Regions from separate parts of the Pseudohongiella sp. genome, predicted to be linked through region 2. Evidence: predicted binding sites of a transcription regulator. Region 2 holds the regulator's gene; each other region holds the start of a gene.
What was found. Region 2 encodes FliA, which starts transcription of late flagellar genes. Its sites were predicted from a motif close to CTAAAGTTTNNNNNNNNNNNGCCGNTAA; they were not measured.

Region 1 (7,391 bases), on a different contig from region 2:
CCTGGCTGAAATTGTAGGACCGGATCGAGTCAGTATTGATCATGAATCCCTTCAGGTTTTTGGCAAGGACTGGACCAAGGTCTATGAACCAAACCCGGCAGCCATTGTGTTTCCGGGTTCCATCGGGGAAGTGCAGGCATTGGTACGTCTGGCCAATAAACAGAAGTTTGCGCTGGTGCCATCAGGTGGCCGCACCGGGCTCAGTGGTGGTGCGGTGGCGGCCAATGGCGAGGTGGTGGTGGCGTTTGACCGCATGAACCAGATTCTGGATTTCAGTGCCGTGGATCGCCAGGTGGTGTGCCAGCCGGGCGTGATTACCGAGCAGCTGCAGCAGTTTGCCGAGGACAAGGGGCTGTTCTATCCGGTGGATTTTGCTTCCTCGGGTTCCAGTCAGATTGGCGGCAATGTTGCCACCAACGCAGGTGGTATCAAGGTCATTCGTTACGGCCTGACCCGTGACTGGGTGATGGGCATGAAAGTGGTGACCGGCACTGGCGAGTTGCTGGAACTCAATCATGGCCTGGTCAAAAACGCTACCGGCTACGACCTGCGGCATCTGTTTATTGGCTCGGAAGGCACCCTTGGTTTTATTGTCGAACTGACCATGGCGCTGGCCACACCGCCCAAGGATCCGACCGTGCTGGTGCTGGCGGTTGATGATCTGGAGTCGACCATGCATGTGTTGCAGGCGTTCCAGGGGGCGCTTGATGTCTGCGCCTTTGAGTTTTTCTCGGAAAAAGCGCTGCTGCATGTGATGGCGGAAAAAGGCCTGCAGCGCCCCTTCGACACCGTGGGTACGTTCTACGCGCTGATCGAATTCGAGAATACCAGCGAAGCGGTGATGGATGCGGCGATGTCGGTATTCGAACACTGCGTCGAGCAAGGCTGGGCGCTGGATGGCACCATGAGCCAGAACATCACCCAGGCCCGCAGTCTGTGGCGGCTGCGTGAAGACATCTCGGAAACCATCTCCAGGTTCACTCCGTACAAGAACGACATTTCGGTACAGGTATCAAAGGTGCCCGCTTTCCTGAAAGAAGTGGATGCCATTGTCACCAGTCAGTACCCGGATTTCGAGATTATCTGGTTCGGCCATATCGGCGATGGCAATGTGCATCTGAATATACTGAAACCTGACGCCTTGCCCAAGGCCGAGTTCTTCCGGCAGTGCGGCGAGGTCAGCTACGACATCTTTGATGCCGTCAAAGCCTACGGCGGCAGCGTGTCTGCCGAGCACGGTGTCGGCCTGCTGAAAAAGCCCTATCTGCAGTACAGTCGCAGCGAGGGCGAAATCTCCTGCATGAAGGCGTTGAAGCAAGTGTTTGACCCGAATAAGGTGATGAATCCGGGGAAGATTTTTGATTAAAGTCGGGTGCTTACCTGATTGATGAGACCGGCATCACAGTTTTTGCGTTAAATTTACTGAAAAAGCCGATATTTCGTGGTTTTTCGTCAAAAACTGTATTCCCAGCGACAAAATATAGCGGTACACTGTTTTTAGGGTTCAGTGTCGAATCCAGCAGATGACACATTTGTCAACTGTGTTAATAAATATCGGGATCCGCCGGGAACGTTATTCTGGTCAGTCCCTTGGAAATAGCAAGAGAGCAATATGTCACAGCAAGTAGAAGGTACCGTTAAGTGGTTCAATGACGAGAAAGGTTTCGGTTTCATTGAGCAGGAAGGTGGAAAGGACGTATTCGTCCATTTTAGTGCCATTAACGGTACTGGAAGAAAGACGCTGCACGAAGGCCAGAAAGTTACGATGGAAGTAACTCAAGGCCAGAAAGGGCCACAGGCAGAGAACGTAAATCCTCTGTAATACAAAAAACGCAGGGCGTTAAAACCCTGCGTTTTTTATATTTGCCGTGCATTGACGACAGAATATCAGACTGCATTCTACTGCGTTGAAAACAGTGGACAGGGTTTTTTTGCCTCAATCCAACAACGATCAACGCTAGAGTTACAGGCTCATGGTTCTGAGGCCATCTTTTGCCCCAAGAATCAGCTTGTCGGCTGGTCGCATTGCAAACAATCCATTGGTTACTACCCCGGTAATCTGGTTGAGCTGTTGTTCCAGTTTTCGCGGATCGACAATGCTCATATTATGGATGTCGATGATAATGTTCCCGTTATCAGTGACAAAACCCTCCCGGTAAACCGGATCACCGCCCAGCTTTACAATTTCCCGTCCGACGTGGCTGCGCGCCATTGGAATCACTTCTACCGGCAGGGGAAAACGACCCAGCACATCCACCAGTTTGCTACCATCAGCGATACAGACGAACTCTTTGGCTACGGCAGCGATGATTTTTTCGCGCGTGAGCGCGCCACCGCCGCCCTTTATCAGCTGCAGATATTCGTTTGCCTCATCAGCCCCGTCGACATACACGCTGATTTCTGACGCCGAATTCAGGTCGATAACCTGGATGCCGAGCGCTTTCAGGCGTCTGGCAGTTTCTTCGGAGCTGGCCACCGTGGCCTGAATGTCATGTTTGAACTCGCCCAGGTATTCAATGAAATAGTTGGCTGTTGAACCGGTGCCGACACCGATAACAGTGCGCTCATCCAGGCGGCTTTTAACGTAATCGGCGGCAGCCTTGGCGACGGCTTTTTTCAGTTCATTCTGGTCCATGCTGTATTCCTGTTGTTTCCTGGCATTAAAAGGGGACGGAGGATATTATGAGTCGCCATAATATCCTCCGTCCCCTTTTAATGCCACACGGGAGGATCCGGAACAAGGCAACAGGTATGGACAAGTACGTTAAAGATATTCTCGCTGCGCAAGTCTACGATGTCGCCATCGAGAGTCCTATCCACAAGGCCGCGTCGCTGAGCCGGCGTCTGGACAATGATGTCTGGCTCAAGCGCGAAGACCTGCAGCCAGTGTTCAGTTTCAAGCTGCGCGGTGCCTACAACAAAATGTCGCGTCTGTCGCCCGAGGCTGCCAGGCGCGGGGTGATTGCCGCCAGCGCGGGCAATCATGCTCAGGGTGTGGCGCTGGCCGGTACCAAGTTGGGCATAAAAACCGTCATTGTCATGCCGGTAACAACGCCTGCCATCAAGATAGACGGTGTTCGCTCGCGTGGCGGCAAGGTGATCCTGCACGGCGATACCTATAATGAAGCCGCTGAATTTGCCATGAAACTGGTGGCCGAGAAAGGCTATACCTTTGTGCATGCTTTTGACGACCGCGATGTGATCGCTGGTCAGGGCACTGTGGGCCTGGAAATCATACGGCAACACAGCGGTCCGCTGGATGCCATTTTTGTCCCCGTGGGTGGCGGCGGCCTGATGGCGGGTATGGCGGCCTACATCAAATACATTCGCCCCGATATCCGTCTGGTGGCGGTTGAAGCGGAAGATTCCGCCTGTCTGAAAGCCGCCCTGGAAGCCGGGCGCAGGGTCAAACTTTCCCAGGTCGGGCTGTTCGCTGACGGTGTGGCCGTTAATCAGGTGGGCAAGGAAACCTTCAAGATACTCAAACACTGCGTTGATGAGGTGGTGACCGTGACCACGGATGAAATTTGCGCGGCCATCAAAGACATTTTTGATGATACCCGCGCAGTGACCGAACCAGCCGGTGCAGTTGCCGTTGCAGGTCTCAAAAAAGCAGTACGTGAGCAGTCACTACGCGGCATGAGCCTGATGGCAATGGTAACTGGCGCGAATGTCAATTTTGATCGCCTGCGTCATATTTCCGAACGGGCCGAGCTGGGTGAAAGTCGCGAAGCCGTGTTGGCGGTGACGCTGGATGAGAAACCGGGCAGTTTCCGCCGCTTTTCGCAAGTGCTGGGCAAGCGCAGTGTGACCGAATTCAACTACCGTTATGGGGATTCAACGGCGGCAAAAATATTTGTCGGCGTTGAAATTGATGACCCTGACGGTGGCCGCGACAAGCTGATCACAACGCTGCGCAGCAAAGGCTTCGAAGTGCATGACATGACACATAACGAAGCGGCAAAACTGCACATACGTCACATGGTCGGCGGGCGCAGTGACAAAGCGTTGAACGAGCGGGTGTTCCGGTTTGAGTTTCCGCAGCGCCCTGGTGCGCTGATGACCTTTCTGGATTTGCTCGGCGAACAGTGGAACATTTCCATGTTCCACTATCGCAATCACGGTGCCGCTTACGGGCGTGTATTGGTCGGGCTTCAGGTGGCACCTGAGGATATCGCAGCCTTTGATGCGTTTGTGCGTGAAATCCCCTATCAGTTTCAGGAGGAAACCAACAATATCGCGTATCAGACCTTTCTGGGCAGTTAACCCGCTCTGGGCAGTCAGTTCGCTCTAGGCAGTTAACCCGCGCCAGATCTCAGCCGATGTAGGAACAGCAGTAATCGGTCACGGCCATAACCTTGATGTCGAACGCCGAGTCAGCTGGTACCTCAAAGGTGTCGCCGCCTGAGATCTTGCGCCAAAGATCTTCGCCCGGCAGCAGTATCTCGACCTGGCCGGACAGGATTTCCATGATTTCCTTTTTACCGGTGCCAAAACGGTATTCGCCCGGCATCATGATGCCCAGTGTTTTGACATCGCCGTTGTCGAACTCAACAACGCGGCTGGTGACTTTGCCGTCATAGTAGATGTTGGCCGCTTTGACCACGGTCACATTTTCAAATTTATTCATAATTGTGTCTCGACAGATAGGGGCCGGGGATTTTATCGGTTTCGGTGCGGTTCGACCAGTGTCGGCAGCGTTAGCTCAGGTCTTCTTCTGCAATCACAGTGGCCAGGATTTCGCCCATATTGATACGGCTGCCTGCCGCCAGCGCAGAGGCAAGTTCCACCCGGTTCTCAGCGAACACGGCGATGACTGTGGATCCCAGCTTGAAACGGCCCATCTCCCCGCCCCGGGCGATCTGCACCGAAGGGCGTTGTGACCGGTAATCGGTTTTGCGCAAACTGTGTGGTGCCGGGCATACCTGGCCCGACCATACGGTTTCGACGCTGCCGACAATCATGGCGCCGACCAGGATCAGTGCCATGGGGCCAACATCGGTGTCGAAAATACAGACCAGGCGCTCATTGCGGGCAAACAGGTCGTCCACCCGATCAGCCGTAAGCTGATTCACTGAAAACAGTTTACCCGGCACGTAGGTCATTTCCCGGAGCATCCCGGGCATCGGCATATGCACCCGGTGATAGTCACTTGGCGACAGATAGATGGTGGCAAAACAGCCTTCGTCAAATTCCGACGCCAGCGCGGCATCGCCGCCCAGCAGTGTTTGCAGACTGTAACGGCGGCCTTTTGCCTGCAACAGCAAGCCATCGCGAACCGGGCCCAGTTGGCTGATAACACCGTCGGCGGGACTGAGCACACTGGTATCGTCGCCGTGCAGGGGGCGTGCATCGGCCCGCAGGGCGCGCGTGAAAAAAGCATTAAACGTTGCATAGGCAGCCGGGTCCGGTTCCTGCGCCTGTGTCATGTCGACCTTGTAGCGACGGATAAACCAGCGTATAAACGGCGCCTTGATTGTCGGCCACTGGCAATCTGCCAGCGTGCCGGCGAGCCGGGACAGCAGGTGCTGAGGAACCAGGTACTGCATCAGAATGAAAAGCGATTCTTTCATGAAAATCCTGTTCGGGCAGACGAGCATGTCGGCTGCCATAATTATCCATTAAATTGTTGTTCGTTAAATAGTTGCCCGTTAAATTCCCACGCTGTCAGGTTTGTCAGGCATCAGCTTAATCAAGCCGGTCCAGACCTACAAGTTTGGCGTATTAACGCGGGTGGTGCTAATGATTTTCCGGATTTGTCCGATGTAAAGAAAGCGGCGCACTTTTATCCGGCTGGAGGTTGAGCAGGTCATGTTGTTTATAATTGGATTTCTGGTTGTGCTGCTCAGTGTGGCCGGCGGCTATATCATGCACGGCGGTGTGCTGGGTGTGTTGTGGCAACCGTCGGAATTTATCATCATCTTTGGCGCAGCGCTGGGTGCTTTCCTGATTTCCAACAGCATGCATCTGGTAAAAGAAACCGGTAAACGCCTGCCGCGTGCAATCTTTGGTTCTGCCACCAGCGAAAAGCTGTATCTCGACCTGCTGGGACTGCTGTTCGATATTTTCAACAAGGCGCGTCGTGAAGGCATGATGTCAATTGAGGGCGATATCGAGGTGCCCGCCGAAAGTGGGATTTTTACCCGCTACCCGGCCCTGCTGAAAGACAAACGCATCATCGAATTTCTGACCGACAACCTGCGTATCATGACGACCAGCAATATGGCGCCGCATGAAATTGAATCCATGATCGATGCCGAAATTGAAACCCAGATGCATGAACTGAGCGAGCCCTCACACGCGGTGCACCGGGTTGCCGATGCCCTGCCCGGTTTTGGTATCGTGGCGGCCGTGTTAGGTATCGTGATCACCATGCAAAAACTGGGTGGTCCGCCCGAGGCGCTGGGGCAGAGTGTCGCGGCTGCGCTGGTAGGGACATTTGTGGGTATTTTTGCGGCCTACGGTTTTGTCGGCCCCATGAGTAATCGTCTGGCATCGGTTGCTGAAGAAGAGATCAAGATGTTTGAATGCGTGAAGGCTGCGATTGTAGCAACCGCGAACGGTCTGCCACCACAGCTGGCGGTCGAGTTTGCCCGCAAGACCCTGTACTCCGGCGAGCGCCCCTCATTTACAGAGCTGGACGAACACATCCGTAGTCGCTAAGCGGCACTGAATTCATTGGCGGAAGAGAATCGTTTTGGAAAAGTCTGAACAGACCATCGTCATCAAACGCGTGAAAAAGTACGCGGCCGGCCATCATGGCGGCTCGTGGAAAATTGCGTTTGCCGACTTCGCACTGGCTCTGATGGCGTTTTTCCTGGTGTTGTGGCTGATCGAGAGTACCACCGAGCTGGAAAAAATGGTGATTGCCGGGTATTTCTCGGATCCGCGCAGCCTGGCCAGTGCGGGCGATGGCGGTACGCCCTATGTGCTGGACTTGCAGGGGCGGCCTCTGACGCTGCCCAACCAGGGTCTGAACCTGGCGCTGGTGCAGGAGGACCAGGAACAGGCAGTGGAGGCATCCGACGAGCTGGAGAGCCAGGAATACATTGAGCTTGCCCGTTTGCGCGAGACCGAACTGTTGCAAAGCCTGCAGGGGCAACTGGAAGAGGTGATTGCCGGCAACCAGGAGTTTGAGTGGTTCTCCGACAGTCTGTCGATGGAAATGACCGAGGACGGTCTCAGCATCCAGATTATTGACCGCGAAAATCGCCCGTTGTTTGCGTCCGGCTCCGAGCAGATGCAGCCTTATGCGCTGGAAGTGTTGTGGGCGATGGCCAATGTGCTGGAAGACATACCCAATAAAATCAGTATCCTGGGTCACACTGATAGTGTGCCGTTTGGCAGCGATTTTGCGCAATATACCAACTGGGAGCTGTCTGCCGATCGCG
Region 2 (7,391 bases):
GGTTCTGTTTGTCATGGGTATCGTGCCGGGAATGCCACATCTGGCGTTTCTGTCGCTGGCCCTGCTGGCGGCGGCTGGCTCGGTAACCATCTACTTGCGGCAACAGCGGGAAGCCACTGCCGTGGATGATGCAGCCACTGCGGACAAAACGGCGCAGGAAGAAAAAACCGCAACCGAGCAACAGGAGCTGGGCTGGGGTGACGTGACGCCGGTTGATGTGGTTGGCCTGGAAGTCGGGTACCGGCTGATACCGTTGGTGGACAAGAACCAGGGCGGACAATTGCTTGCCCGCATTAAGGGTATCCGCAAAAAACTGTCGCAGGAACTCGGTTTTCTGGTGCCTTCGGTTCATATTCGCGACAACCTGGATTTGCAGCCCAATGAGTACCGCATCAATTTGATGGGCGTCAACATCGGCGGCGCAGAGATTCACCCGGAACGCGAAATGGCGATCAATCCGGGTCAGGTCTATGGTAAGGCTCAGGGCATAGCCACCAAGGATCCGGCGTTTGGCCTGGATGCGTTGTGGATAGAGTCCGCCCAGCGCGACCAGGTGCAATCTCTGGGGTACACGGTGGTCGATGCCAGCACGGTGGTTGCAACCCACATGAATACTCTGTTGCACAAACATGCGCACGAATTGCTGGGCCACGACGAAGTTCATGAACTGTTGGGCATTCTGGGCAAATCATCCAAGAAACTGGCTGAGGAACTGCCCAGCCAGATCAATGGCAATATTTTGCGCAAGGTGCTGCAAAATCTGCTGCAGGAAGGTATTCCCGTCAAAGATATGCGCAGTATCGGCGAAGCATTGGCGTCTGCTGCGGGCAGGAGTCAAGATCCCGTCGCTCTGACTGCCGCTGTGCGTGTCGCGTTGTCCCGCGTCATCGTCCAGGGCATCTATGGAAACAAGGCTGAATTGCCCGTTATCACCCTGGATCCAACACTGGAACAGATATTGCTTAAAGCAGTACAACAAGGCACGCAGCAGCAGGATGGCGGTTTTGTCGACGACAGCGTGGTTATTGAGCCTGGTATTGCCGAGCGCCTGCAACAGTCGCTAATGCAGGCGGCACAACGGCAGGAAATTGCCGGTAACCCGGCAGTCCTGCTGGTGGGAGCACCCTTGAGGTCGTTACTGAGTCGTTTTGTCAGGTTTACCCTGTCCGGTGTCAAGGTTCTGTCCTATCAGGAAATACCGGACAACAAGAAAATTACGATTGTAGCAACGATTGGTCAGTGATGATCGTTGATCGGAATAACAGCAAAAATGTGATGTGAGGAGCAACAATGCAGCTTAAAAAGATCCTGGCCAAAGATATGCGCCAAGCACTGCTTCAGGTGCGTGAGGAACTGGGCGATGACGCTGCCATTTTGTCAACGCGCAGTCTGGCAACCGGTGGGGTTGAGGTTATCGCGACACTAAGCCCGGCCCCGGTGATGAAAAAGGAGTCTGCTGCGCCGGCACCTTTGCCGACAGTCAGCAAGGCAGAGATGGGCGCTATGCGCAATGAACTCCACAGTATCAGGACCTTGCTGCAGCAACGACTCAACGGTCTGGGCTGGGAACAGTTCAGCAGTCAGTCGCCCTTGCAGGCAGTCATCTGGGAGCGTCTGTCGGCAATGGGTGTGCCCGGCTTCCTCAGCCGTCAATTGTTAAGTACAGTCAAGCCGGGCAAAACCCTGGACCAGGTCTGGAAGCAGGTGCTGGGCAGTCTGGTCAAAGCTCTGCCCGTGCTGGATCATGACCCGATCGAGCAAGGTGGTGTATTTGCCTTTCTCGGGCCGACCGGTGCCGGCAAAACCACTACCATTGCCAAGCTGGCGACCCGTTATGTCTTGCAGCATGGCGCTCAGGATGTTGCGCTGGTGACGACAGACAGCTTTCGCCTCGCCGCTCATGAGCAGTTGCGAACCCTGGGGCGAATTCTGGGCGTGAACGTGAGGATTGTGGATAATCAGCACTCGCTGGACGAAACGCTGGACAGTCTGGGGCATAAACAGCTGGTTCTGGTCGATACCGCCGGTTTGCCGTCGCACCATCCAGAGCAGCAGCGGCAGTTGAATTTGTTGCGCGATCAGCCTCAGGTCAACAAGTGGCTGGTGTTGCCGGCGACCAGTCAGGCGCAGGTTTTGCGCGCTTCCTGGAAAACCTGTTCGACTGCGAATGTTTCTGCGTGTATTCTCACTCATCTGGATGAGGCATGTGTGCTCGGTGAAGCCCTGGCTTTGACAATAGAGCGCGATTTGCCTGTCGTTTATGAAACCTTCGGTCAGGCGATTCCTGATGATATCGCTCTGGCGCAGGCACAGTCGCTGGTCAAGCGCGCAGTAGCGCTGGGTCGGCAGCAAGCGTCGGTGCCGGTGGAAAAGGAACGGCTGATGACCGAATACGGTAGTCGGTCACCGGCAGAGCTGCGCGTTGCAGGTCTGAATTAGCGGTAAACCGGCATTGGCCGGATACAGACAGTTGGGGAGAGAACAGGGGATGCATCCCATTCAAGTGCTTGCGGTAACCGGCGGTAAAGGTGGCGTGGGCAAAACCAGTATATCGGTCAACCTCAGCCTGGCATTGGCACAGCTGGACAAACGGGTTGTGCTGATGGACGCCGATCTCGGTCTGGCAAACGTCGATATTCTGCTGGGCATCAAAGCCCAGCGCACCATTGCCGATGTCTTGTCAGGTGAGTGCGAATTGCGTGACATCATGGTGGCGTCGCACGGTATCAACGTCATACCGGCTTCATCTGGCGTGCAGTCTCTGGTCACCATGGGGCCCAGTCAGCATGCGGGCATTGTGCACGCATTCAGTGAGCTGGCTGACGAACTTGATGTTCTGGTCATTGATACCGCTGCCGGTATTTCAGATTCAGTTGTCAGCTTTGTCCGTGCTGCGCAGGAAGTATTGGTCGTGGTCTGTGACGAACCTTCGTCGATGACCGATGCCTACGCCCTGATCAAGCTCCTGCATCGCGACTGCCAGCTACAGGACTTCAGAATTGTGGCCAATATGACGCGGTCCCCGGATGAAGGGAAGAATATGTTCAACCGGTTTGCGGGTGTTGCGGGCCGGTTTCTGGATGTAAATCTGCGTTATGCGGGCGACATACCTTATGATGAAACCTTGCGTAAAGCTGTGCAGCGGCAACGGCCAACACTTGATGCCTATCCGGGCAGCAAGGCCGCGGGCGCTTACAGACGGCTGGCGAAAGAGGTCAGCCAGTGGCCGGTAAGAACCGAAGCCACCGGGCAGATGGAGTTTTTTGTCGAGCGACTCGTGCAGGGCATGTCCTGAACAGGACACAACGGGGATGTTTATGACAGCATCAACAGGTGCCTCATTGTACCAGGACGTGCAAACAGACAGCATGAACGATCTGGTCGTTCAGCATGCGCCGCTGGTGAAGCGGATTGCCCATCATTTGCTGATGCGCATGCCTTCCAGCGTGCAACTGGATGACCTGATTCAGTCCGGCATGATCGGTTTACTGGAGGCGGCGCGCAAATATGATGTATCCAAAGGCGCCAGCTTTGAAACCTATGCCGGGATTCGCATACGCGGTGCCATGCTTGACGAAATTCGCCGGGGAGACTGGGCGCCGCGTTCCGTCCACCGCAAGTCCCGCGAAGTTGCAGCCGCCGTTAAATCTGTTGAGATGCGTTCCGGCAGCGATGCCAAGGATCATGAGGTCGCCGAAGAACTCGGTATCGACCTGGAAACCTACTACACCATCTTGCAGGATGCATCGGGCAGTCGTCTGTTCAGCTTTGATGATTTGACAGAAGGTGGCGATGATTCAGCGCTGGAGAGTGCGTCCGGTGAGATTTCCGGCCCGGCTGACGAAATTCAGGACGATGATTTCCGCGCGCATCTGGCAGAGGCCATCGAAGGCCTGCCGGAGCGTGAAAAGCTCGTATTGGCGCTTTATTACGATGAGGAACTCAACCTGAAAGAGATTGGCGAAGTGCTGGGTGTCAGCGAGTCACGCATCAGTCAGATACACAGCCAGGCCGCATTGCGCTTACGTTCCCGGCTGCAGGACTGGCGCTGAGTCCAGCTCGCAGCGCCCACAACAAGCGCTCACATTGGGCTATAATGCTCACCATCTGAATTTATTTCCTGATTTCAGCTAAATTTTTTCACCTTTCAAGCGATAACCTGCTAGGGAGATACCGTGCCGGGTGGCGCACATCCCCAGTATGAGCACATGACGTGGAGGCGGCTTTGGACAAGAACATGAAAATTCTCATTGTTGATGATTTCTCAACAATGCGTCGGATTATCAAGAATCTGTTGCGGGATCTGGGGTTTACCAACACCGCTGAGGCAGATGACGGTAGTTCCGCCTTGCCGATGCTGGAAAACGGCCAATTCGATTTTCTTATTACGGACTGGAATATGCCGGGCATGACCGGTATCGATCTGCTTAAGGCCTGCCGAGCGAGCGAAAAGCTGAAAACGCTGCCGATTCTGATGGTGACGGCAGAGGCAAAGAGAGACCAGATTATCGCAGCGGCGCAGGCCGGTGTGAATGGATATGTGGTCAAGCCTTTCACGGCAGCGGCACTGCAGGAAAAGATCGAAAAGATCTTTGAACGCATCGACGCTAATCGCTGAAAGGAAAATCCTATGGCAGACAACAAGAAAAACGGTTTGGGCAAGGCCAGCACGACCGGATCAGATGCTGACACTGCGGCGCTTGCTGCGGCGGGAGCAAAGAGCTTTACCGATGCCTTGCTCGCTCGCAAGCAGGCATTGCTGGAGGCCCTGCAGAGCGATGACATGGTGGCGGCTGCGGATCTTATCCACCAGATAAACCATGCTCGCGACGAAACGCTGTATTTTGAGGTTGGTCGTCTGACCCGGGCGTTGCACAACGCGCTACGCGATTTTCATCTGGAAATCGGCCTGCAGAACAATGCCGAGGTCAAGCACGAGCTCTCGGAGATGGTGGATGCGCGCAGCCGCCTGAACTACGTCATTGCCATGACCGAAGATGCAGCCAACCAGACGATGGATCGTGTTGACGAGGCGGCACCGATGGTGCAAAAGCTGGTGGACGAGAGTGAAGCCATCCACCGGGAGTGGCAGTCCTTTCTGGCTCAGGGGAACACGGTAAATGACGATTCAAATCCCTTGTTCCAGCGTATCGAGCAGCTGCTGCAGCGGATCAGTGGCGACGGGCAGGGTATTCATACCAGGCTGACCGATATCCTGATGGCTCAGGGTTACCAGGATCTGAGCGGGCAGGTGATCAAACGGGTTATCGAACTGGTCAGTGACGTTGAACAAAGCCTGGTGCGTCTGGTCAAGCTGGCGAGCAATGTTGAAGAAGTCGCTGGCATTAAATCCGAAGACAGCGAGCACAAGGCTGTACGTGATGAGAAACAACGCATTCGCGCCGAAGGGCCGCAAATCAACCAGCAGAACAATCAGGACGTGGTGTCAGGCCAGGATGATGTGGATGATTTATTGTCCAGCCTTGGTTTTTGACTCACGCAACAGCCCGAGGCTGATGAACGTGACTCGGAGAGGAACAGTGACATGAGTTTTTTTGATGACGAAGAGATTCTGGAAGATTTTCTGGTCGAGGCCGGTGAAATTCTGGAACAGCTGTCTGAGCAACTTGTGCAGCTGGAGAAACAACCAGACGACAAAAACCTGTTGAACGCCATTTTCCGTGGTTTTCACACTGTGAAAGGTGGCGCTGGCTTCCTGCAGCTGACCCCCATGGTGGATTGCTGCCATGTCACCGAGAACCTGTTCGACAACCTGCGCAATGGCAAGCGCCAGGTTACATCCGAATTGATGGATATCGTGTTGCAGGCACTTGATGCCGTCAACAACATGTTTGCCCAGATCAAAGAGCGACTCCCGCCAGAGCCTGCCGCTGATGAGTTGTTGCAGGCCTTGCAAGTGTTGGCCAATGGCGATGATCTTGCTGCCAGCGATGTTGTTGCGGCGGACCGTGAGTCAGCTGATGCAGCCGTTGTTGCGAGTCCTGCCGGCAGCAGTGACGACATGACGGACGATGAATTTGACCAGCTGCTGGCGGCACTGGACTCGGCCGATTTTGAAACCGAAGCGGAAAATCGTGCAACCGCGTCAGAGGCGTCCGCTGCCACTGCTGAAGACGAAATCACAGACGACGAATTCGAATCTCTGCTCGACCAGCTCCAGGGCACCCCGAACAAAGAGCCCTCAGCGAATAAAGAGCCTTCAGCAAATAAGGAGCCCTCAGCCAGTAAAGAGCCCTCAGCCAACAAAGAGCCTTCAGCGGAAAAAGAGCCCTCTACCAGCAAAGACCCCGGCAGCGACGAAATTACCGATGATGAATTCGAGGCTCTGCTCGATCAGCTGCACAACGGCAAAAACGCAGACGCCGAACCCGAGCCGAAACCGCCTGCCGCACCCGCAGCAAAATCAGCACCGATACTGAAAGCGGTGCCAGATTCTCCGCCACGGCAGCCGCCGGCGCCGGAGGCGAGACCTGCCGCACCGGATCATGCCCCGGTAGCTGAAACGACAGTGCGTGTTGATACGCGTCGGCTTGACGACATCATGAATATGGTTGGCGAACTGGTTCTGGTCAGAAACCGTCTCGTTCGTATTGGCTCGAATGCTGCTGATGAGATGTTGTCCAAGGCCGTGGCCAATCTCGATCTGGTGACTGCGGACCTGCAGACCTCGGTGATGAAAACCCGTATGCAGCCGATCAAAAAAGTGTTCGGCCGATTTCCACGGGTAGTAAGAGACCTGGCGCGAAGCCTACAAAAAGATGTTGTGCTTGAGTTGCACGGCGAGGAAACCGACCTCGACAAGAATCTGGTGGAGGCACTGGCTGACCCTCTTGTGCACCTGGTCAGAAACGCCGTGGATCATGGTGTGGAGCTGCCCGAGAAGCGACTGGCTGCCGGTAAACCCCGTCAGGGTACTATCCTGCTGGCTGCGGAGCAGGAAGGTGACCATATCCTGTTGACCATCAGTGATGATGGCAACGGCATGGATCCGGATATGTTGCGTAGAAAAGCCGTTGAAAAGGGCATTATGGACAAGGATGCGGCTGATCGACTGAGCAACAGTGAGTGTTTTGATCTGATTTTTGCTCCCGGCTTTTCTACTAAAACTGAAGTTTCGGATGTATCCGGTCGTGGCGTCGGCATGGACGTTGTGAAAACCAAAATAACGCAATTGAACGGATCGGTGTCAATCGACTCAAATCCGGGCAAGGGCACACGTATCGAAATCAAGGTGCCATTGACGCTGGCCATTATGCCGACCTTGATGATCCTGGTAGGCGAGCAGGCTTTTGCCTTGCCCCTGGCCAGTGTCAGTGAAATTTTTAATCTCGACCTCAATGGTACCCACGTGGTTGATGGTCAGCAGGTCG
Region 3 (7,391 bases), on a different contig from region 2:
ACCCGCCGGGATCAGTACTGGCAGTATGGCCGTTTTATCCGCTGACGGGCTACGGTTACGGCGAACAACGACAAGGTAGCAATCATGGATTTACAATCAATTCGCCGCGAGTATCTCAGCGGCAGCCTGACGCGTGAACAACTAAAACCGGACCCGGTTGATCAGTTTATGCTGTGGATGGAGCAGGCCGTCAAAATGGAGTTGCCGGATCCGACGGCCATGGTGCTCGCGACCGTGGATGCAAATCACCAACCGGGTCAGCGTGTGGTTTTGCTGAAAGGTTTTGATGAGCGCGGCTTTGTATTTTTCACCAACTATGAAAGTCGCAAGTCGCATGATATGGCTGTCAACGCCAACGTCAGCCTGCATTTCCCCTGGCATCCCATTGAACGCCAGGTGCTGGTTTGTGGCGTGGCAGAAAAAGTCAGCGTTGACGAATCCAGAGCCTACTTTCAAAGTCGGCCCCGCGAAAGCCAGCTGGGCGCCTGGGCTTCGCCGCAAAGCAGGGTGCTCGAATCGCGCGACGTCATGATGCGGCAGTTTGATTCGGTCAGTAAAGAATTTGCCGACAAGGACATTCCTCTGCCGGACTTCTGGGGGGGATTCCGGGTACGGCCCTCACGTATGGAATTCTGGCAGGGCGGCGCCAACCGCCTGCACGACCGTTTTCAGTATTCACTGCAATCGGGCGGGCAGTGGCAGATAGATCGCCTGGCGCCCTGAGCGGTCAGGGCTTCCAGGTCGGCAGTTTTTTGTTGACCAGAACATTTTTCAGGCGCGCATACTGCGGCAGGCCATTTTTATAGGGCGGATAATCTTCACCACGTATCAGCGGTGAAAAATAATCCCTGGCTTTTTGCGTGATGCCGAATCCGTCTTTCGTAATATAATCACGCGGCATTGGCTTCTCGACATTGGCAACATCCGCCAGGCGCGCTTCGCCTACGCTCCAGCGATAGGTTTTGCCAGGTTTGCGGACAATGGTTGGCATGACTGCATTCTTGCCCGCCAGGGCAAAATCCACTGCGGCTTTGCCCATGGCATAGGCCTGTTCAACATCCGTTGCGGAAGCGATATGGCGAGCAGAGCGTTGCAGATAATCGGCAACCGCCCAGTGATACTTGTAACCCAGTTCCTGTTTTATCAGGTTGGCGAGGAAGGGCGCCACGCCGCCCAGTTGTGTGTGACCAAACGCATCTTTGCCGCCGGCATCAGCAAGGAACTGACCGTCCCTGTAGTGGGCTCCTTCGGAAACCACCACAGCGCAATAACCGAATCGCTTGACACATGCTTTTACCTTGCGCATGAACGCTGCTTTGTTAAAGGCAATTTCGGGAAATATGATGATATGCGGTGCGTCACCTTCCTGCTCGGCAGCCAGTCCGGCCGCCCCCGCAATCCAGCCCGCGTGACGACCCATGACTTCCATAACAAATACTTTGGTCGAGCTTTCACACATGGAGGCAACATCAAGTCCGGCCTCGCGGATGGAAACCGCCACATATTTGGCCACTGAGCCGAAGCCCGGGCAGTTATCGGTAATGGGCAGATCGTTGTCCACAGTTTTCGGAATACCAATACAGGTGATCGGAAAACCTTCTTTCTGACTCAGCATGGACACCTTGTTTGCCGTATCCTGCGAATCGCCACCTCCGTTGTAAAGAAAATAACGAATGTTGTGCGCGCGAAATACATCCATCAGCCGTTGATACTCGGCGCGGTTGTCGTCCAGGCTTTTTAATTTGTAACGACATGAACCAAAGGCGCCTGCAGGTGTGTGACGCAGTGCCGCGATGGTGGCGGCACTCTCCTTGCTGGTATCGATAAGTTCTTCGGTGAGTGCGCCGATAATGCCGTTTTTGCCGGCATAGACCTTGCCGATGTCGGACTTGTGCTGGCGAGCGGTTTCAATCACCCCGCAGGCGCTGGCGTTGATGACGGCGGTGACGCCGCCTGACTGGGCGTAGAATAAATTAGCTTTGGCCATGGAAAAACCTGTTTGCTGCCTGCATGTAACGAACCCGGCTGTAAGGAACCCCGGTTGTGAGGAACCCCGATTGTGAGGAAATAGTGCAATATGAGCTGTGTCGGGCATAATGTTACAAAGTGCCCGTTGGCTTGGCAATCGGTGATGTTGAGTTGTCGAGGCCAGGCAGCCATTAAACCATACAGGATGCACAATGAAACGTTTGATTATAGGGATGTCCGGTGCCAGTGGACTTATTTACGGTATCCGGCTTCTGGAGGTGCTGAAAACAGCGCCCGATATCGAGACTCACCTGGTGTTGACCGGCGCGGCGCGCCTGAATATCAGCCTGGAAACAGACTGGCAGGCCGACACGGTGATGGCCATGGCGGATGAGGTACATTCGGTCAAAGATCTGGCTGCCAGCATTGCCAGCGGCTCGTTCCGCACCGATGGCATGATCGTCGCGCCTTGCTCAATGAAAACCCTGTCGGCCATTGTGCATTCCTATGCCGACAACCTGCTGACCCGGGCGGCTGATGTGGTATTGAAGGAACGGCGACGGCTGGTGTTGATGCCGCGCGAAACGCCATTGCACGTTGGTCATTGTGAACTGCTGTTGAAAGCCTGCCAGCTGGGCGCGATTGTGGCGCCGCCCATGCCCGCGCTCTACACCCGGCCTCAGACCGTCGATGATATTATTAATCACAGCGTCGGCCGGGTGCTGGATCTGTTTGATATCGAGTCGGGACTGGTCAAACGTTGGCAAGGGGCTGCAACCGGCAGTCAAACGCAGTGAAGACTGGCCTGTGTCAATGTTGCCATGATCCGGTCGTCCAGGTTCAGCGCCCGCAAACGGGCATACAGTGCGAGATTTGCATGAACCGCAGTTGCTGCGTCACCATGGCCTGCCTCAACATCAGCGAACATTGACGCCAGTGCCCGCAGCTGCATGAATTCAGCATCCAGCTCTATGGCCTTGATGCGCTGGCGCAAGTCCTCCTGGTCGGCGCCGGGTACGCCGATGGCAGCAGAGGGATGAGATTTGAGCCAGCGCCGTGATTGTCTCAGTGGTTTTACCAGTTGACGGGTCCAGGTGCCGGAAAATGCCGCTGCCTGTTCAAACTGTGCCTGCGACAGTAAACCCCGGCAGCAACCATGCCAGCAGCACATCAACAGTAGAACCACATCGACATCCTGTTCGTCCTGCAAGCGCAGACACAATGTCTGAACGTCGGGCAGGGCGTATACGCTCTGCGCGAAGTGCAGCAGGCCGGGTCGGGGCCGGGAGTCAGGTTTTGCCATGTGCTATCGCCATATTATTTGTGTCTGGTGAGGACAGATTTGCCAGGACAGATTTGGTAAAGTAATCAAAATAGCTTACAGGAACTTATATGCACATTCATATCCTTGGTATTTGCGGTACCTTCATGGGCAGCCTCGCAGTGCTGGCCAAGGAGCTTGGGCATAGCGTCAGTGGCTCCGACGCCAATGTGTATCCTCCCATGAGCACGCAACTGGAAGAACAGGGCATCCGGCTTTGTGAGGGTTTCGACCCGGCGCATCTGCAGCCACACCCGGATCTGGTGGTGGTGGGTAATGCCATGTCGCGCGGCAATCCCGCGGTTGAATATGTGCTGAACCAGGGGCTGCCTTACTGCTCGGGGCCGGAATGGTTGTCACGCTATGTGCTGCAGGGCAAATGGGTGCTGGCGGTTGCCGGCACCCATGGCAAGACCACCACCAGCGCCATGCTGGCATGGATACTGGAATACGCTGGCATGAACCCCGGCTACCTTATTGGCGGCGTGCTGAAAAACTTTCCGGTGTCTGCCCGCCTGGGAGGCAGTGATTTTTTTGTGGTAGAAGCTGACGAGTATGACAGTGCCTTTTTTGACAAGCGCTCAAAGTTCGTCCACTACCGGCCACGCACACTTGTTCTGAACAATCTTGAATATGATCATGCCGATATTTTCCCGGACCTGGCGTCGATTCAGCGGCAGTTTCATCATCTGATCAGGATTGTGCCGGGCGAGGGTTTGATCATACGGCCACGTTTCGACGAAGCGCTGGCGCAGGTACTGGAACAGGGCTGCTGGACGCCGACCCAGAGTTTTGCATTGCTTGATGGCGAACGTGATGACAGTCGTGGCCCGGAACCCAGTGGCTGGGGGGTGCGCCTGCTGCAAGCCGATGGTGGCGTATGTGATATAAGCAAAACCAGCCACCTGGGCAGTACCGTCACGGCCAGGCTGACATGGTCATTGAGCGGGCGGCACAATGTCTGTAACGCGGTGGCGGCGATTGCCGCGGCGCATCATGTGGGTGTGGATATCCCGCTTGCCTGTGAGGCGCTGGGCAAGTTTGCCAGCGTCAAGCGGCGCATGGAATTGCTCGGCGAGGTTCGGGGCATTAGTGTTTACGACGACTTTGCCCATCACCCCACGGCTATTGAGACCACCCTGGACGGTATTCGTCAGCGTCTCAACCAGATTCCGGGTACCCGCCTGATCGCTGTTATCGAGCCGCGCTCAGCAACCATGAAAATGGGTGTGCACCAGAGCTGTCTGGCGGCATCCTGTCGCGCTGCCGATCTGTGTTTATGGATGTCGGGCGCAGGGAATGGTCTGGATATTGAGGGTATTATCGCCGAAAGTCCGGTGCCGGCCCTGAACTTCAACAGCGTTGATGACATTGTTGCCTATCTCAGCCGGCATTGCCGTGCCGGTGACCATATTGTGATCATGAGCAATGGCGGCTTCGGTGGTATTCATCAAAAATTATTGTCAGCGCTGGCCTGAAGGGAGTTGCTGCCATGTCTGCAATGAAAGAGCCCGAACTGATACCGCTGTTCCCGCTCAGATCCGTGCTGTTTCCGGGCGGGCGCCTGCCGCTGCAGATATTTGAGCAGCGTTATATCGATCTGGTCAGCCATTGCATGAAAACCGATACCGGGTTTGGTATTTGCCTTATCAGCAAAGGTGCGGAAGTGGTAAAGCCCGGAAGTAGTCAGCAGGTGGAGCGCGTTGGCATGTATGCCCGCATCGTGGACTGGGACCAACTGCCGAATGGCCTGTTGGGCATTACCGTGGAAGGACGACACAAATTTACGGTCCGGGACTGCTGGACCCGGGATGACAATCTGTTGATGGCAGCCGTACAATTTGCCCGGGAAGACTTCCTGGGTCAGCCGGCGTTGCCCTTGACCGGGCAGCACCAGGCGCTGGTGGATTTGCTGCGGGACCTGTCGGCACACCCCCTGATCGAAAGTCTGGACCTGGCGATCGACTTTGAGGACAGACGTCAGCTGGCCTGGCGCCTGAGCGAACTGCTTCCGGTTCCGGTGCATCAGAAGCAGCAGCTGTTGGCGCTCGACGATACCGAGGAGCGTATCCGGGAAATCGAAAACCTGGTGGCGTCAGTGATGCACCATGGGTGATCAGCGCGGCAGCAGCTCAACAACCCGGCTGAAATCCACCAGAATCAGCAATTGATCATTTTCATTATAGACCCCGTGGATGAACCTTGCAGCTGCCTCGTTACCTGTGGCCGGGGGTATTTCTATCTCCCCTGCGTTCAGATCCACGATTGCCGATACCCTGTCTACCACAACCCCCAGCACAAAATCCTCAATCTCGACCACGATGATGCGCGACTGTTCTGATATGGCCTGATTCGCCAGACCGAACACCCCACGGCCGTTGATCACGGTGACAACATTGCCGCGCAGATTGATAATGCCCAGGATAAACGCCGGTGCTCCCGGCACAGGCGTAATCTCGGTATATCGTAATACCTCATTTACCCGGGCAGCGTTGATGGCGTAGGTTTCCCCACCCAGGGTAAAACTCACGTGCTTGATCAGCTGCGCGGTACTGTCATGTGCTTTGCCTGAGGCTTGCTCTGCGAGGGCGGTATTGGTCATAGGGTGGTTTCCTGCTGTACATTGTGCCGGTCTGACTGATTTAGCGGCAGCTTCGGCAAATAATTGAGGGCAGAGTCACCAGCAGCCCGCAGAGGCTGACATTGGGGCTGCTCTGGTCTTCGTTTCGGGCTTGCCGCATAATACCGGGACATTGGTGTTATCCGCAGGAGGTTGTGTGATGTCGGAAGTGTGGTCAAGTCCTGGTACCTGGACCCACGAGCAGTGGCTGGTTGCGAGCATTCTCGGGTTTATTGTGCTTGCTGTTATCCTTGTTGCCTATCGGCTGGCCAAAATTCTTCGCAGCGTGAACAAAAAACGCGAGCTGCCCAGTTTGCGCCCCGGCCGGCGCCCGCGCGGCTAATGGGCTGCTGGTAAAAGATGGGCTGATCGTAAAAACCGCCTCTACAGCAGCATGATGTCCAGAATTGCCGCTGCCCCTGCCAGACAGATCACGACAACTCCGAGCCAGCCGAGCAGCGCCAGGATACGGAAGGGTTTTTCATTGTCCGGGTAGAGGCCGGATTTCTCGTATTCACGCTCCTGTTCACGTTTGGCCTGTTTTGAATCACTGGTATTGCTCATGACAAACTCCTGCCTGATGTACTCGATTAAAAAAATCAGGTCGAAAAAGGTACCCGGTGCGCCGGAAATCTGCTTTGTACTGCTGTGCCTGGCGTTCGCGCCGGTAAACGCCATCGTGATCAGGCATGATACCGGATACACCCGATACCTCGCCAGTGAAGCCGACTACCCCGGCGTCTTTCCGTTGGCGCAGCAGGGGCGGCGCAAAGTCTGTGTGGCAACAGTCGTGGCGCCGCAATGGGCGTTGACCGCAGCGCATTGTGCTTCGGAGACCGGGTTGCAGGCCACGTTGACCGAAGGCAGGCCATATGCGGTACAGATAGCCCGTCAGACACATTATATTGACGCGCTGCACCTGCACCCGGGGTGGACAGGCGAATTGTCGGAGCACCTGCACCCACGGCAGGTTGACCTGGCATTGCTGCGTCTGTCGGCGCCAGTCAGCGCAGATGTGGTGCTTGAGCTATATCGGGGTGAGGACGAACTGAGGCAGGCCATGACCTTCCTGGGCTGGGGTTACACCGGGATAGGCACCACGGGAATGTCAGTTGACGACGGACAGCTGCGCTTTGCGCAGAATACGGTTGTGCGCGCCGATGAGCGATTGCGTTTCGAATTTAATGATCCGCGGGTCAATAACAGCGAGGTTGAGGAGTTCGAGGGCATCCCCGCCTTGGGTGACAGCGGTGGACCTGCGTTGCTGACGCAGAATGAGACGATGTGGCTTGCCGGCATCGCGGTCGGGGAGTTGACCGGAGAGGCTGGCTCGCCGGGCCCCGGTCGTTACGGTGCCGTTGTTGTTTACGAGCGTGTCAGCCAGCATCTGGCATGGATAGATGCGGTCATCAAAGATGCCCATAAGGGCGAGGGTGTAGTTTCTTTGTCAGCGAATTGACCGATTTTTAACTCTGCTGCGTA

Region 1: a site for FliA is predicted at 5,740-5,767, ahead of motA (flagellar motor stator protein MotA). Genes of this name have one in related genera too.
Region 3: a site for FliA is predicted at 5,932-5,959, ahead of WD071_RS15415 (chemotaxis protein CheW). Genes of this name have one in related genera too.

The regions. Positions count from the first base shown of each region.
Region 1 covers NZ_JBBDNQ010000019.1:142,996-150,386, reverse strand. The annotation lists gene WD071_RS07580 (FAD-binding oxidoreductase) at 1-1,366, shown strand, start outside; gene WD071_RS07575 (cold-shock protein) at 1,613-1,822, shown strand; gene rpiA (ribose-5-phosphate isomerase RpiA) at 1,964-2,635, opposite strand; gene ilvA (threonine ammonia-lyase, biosynthetic) at 2,716-4,266, shown strand; gene WD071_RS07560 (pyrimidine/purine nucleoside phosphorylase) at 4,316-4,630, opposite strand; gene asd (archaetidylserine decarboxylase) at 4,701-5,573, opposite strand; gene motA (flagellar motor stator protein MotA) at 5,812-6,663, shown strand; gene motB (flagellar motor protein MotB) at 6,698-7,391, shown strand, end outside.
Region 2 covers NZ_JBBDNQ010000006.1:238,318-245,708, forward strand. The annotation lists gene flhA (flagellar biosynthesis protein FlhA) at 1-1,243, shown strand, start outside; gene flhF (flagellar biosynthesis protein FlhF) at 1,291-2,439, shown strand; gene WD071_RS01205 (MinD/ParA family protein) at 2,489-3,295, shown strand; gene WD071_RS01210 (RNA polymerase sigma factor FliA) at 3,318-4,052, shown strand; gene WD071_RS01215 (chemotaxis response regulator CheY) at 4,238-4,618, shown strand; gene WD071_RS01220 (protein phosphatase CheZ) at 4,631-5,494, shown strand; gene WD071_RS01225 (chemotaxis protein CheW) at 5,546-7,391, shown strand, end outside.
Region 3 covers NZ_JBBDNQ010000042.1:72,378-79,768, forward strand. The annotation lists gene WD071_RS15380 (MORN repeat-containing protein) at 1-45, shown strand, start outside; gene pdxH (pyridoxamine 5'-phosphate oxidase) at 85-723, shown strand; gene WD071_RS15390 (6-phosphofructokinase) at 728-1,987, opposite strand; gene WD071_RS15395 (UbiX family flavin prenyltransferase) at 2,181-2,765, shown strand; gene WD071_RS15400 (TIGR02444 family protein) at 2,753-3,271, opposite strand; gene mpl (UDP-N-acetylmuramate:L-alanyl-gamma-D-glutamyl-meso-diaminopimelate ligase) at 3,361-4,767, shown strand; gene WD071_RS15410 (LON peptidase substrate-binding domain-containing protein) at 4,782-5,405, shown strand; gene WD071_RS15415 (chemotaxis protein CheW) at 5,406-5,891, opposite strand; gene WD071_RS15420 (hypothetical protein) at 6,070-6,252, shown strand; gene WD071_RS15425 (hypothetical protein) at 6,294-6,473, opposite strand; gene WD071_RS15430 (trypsin-like serine protease) at 6,472-7,368, shown strand.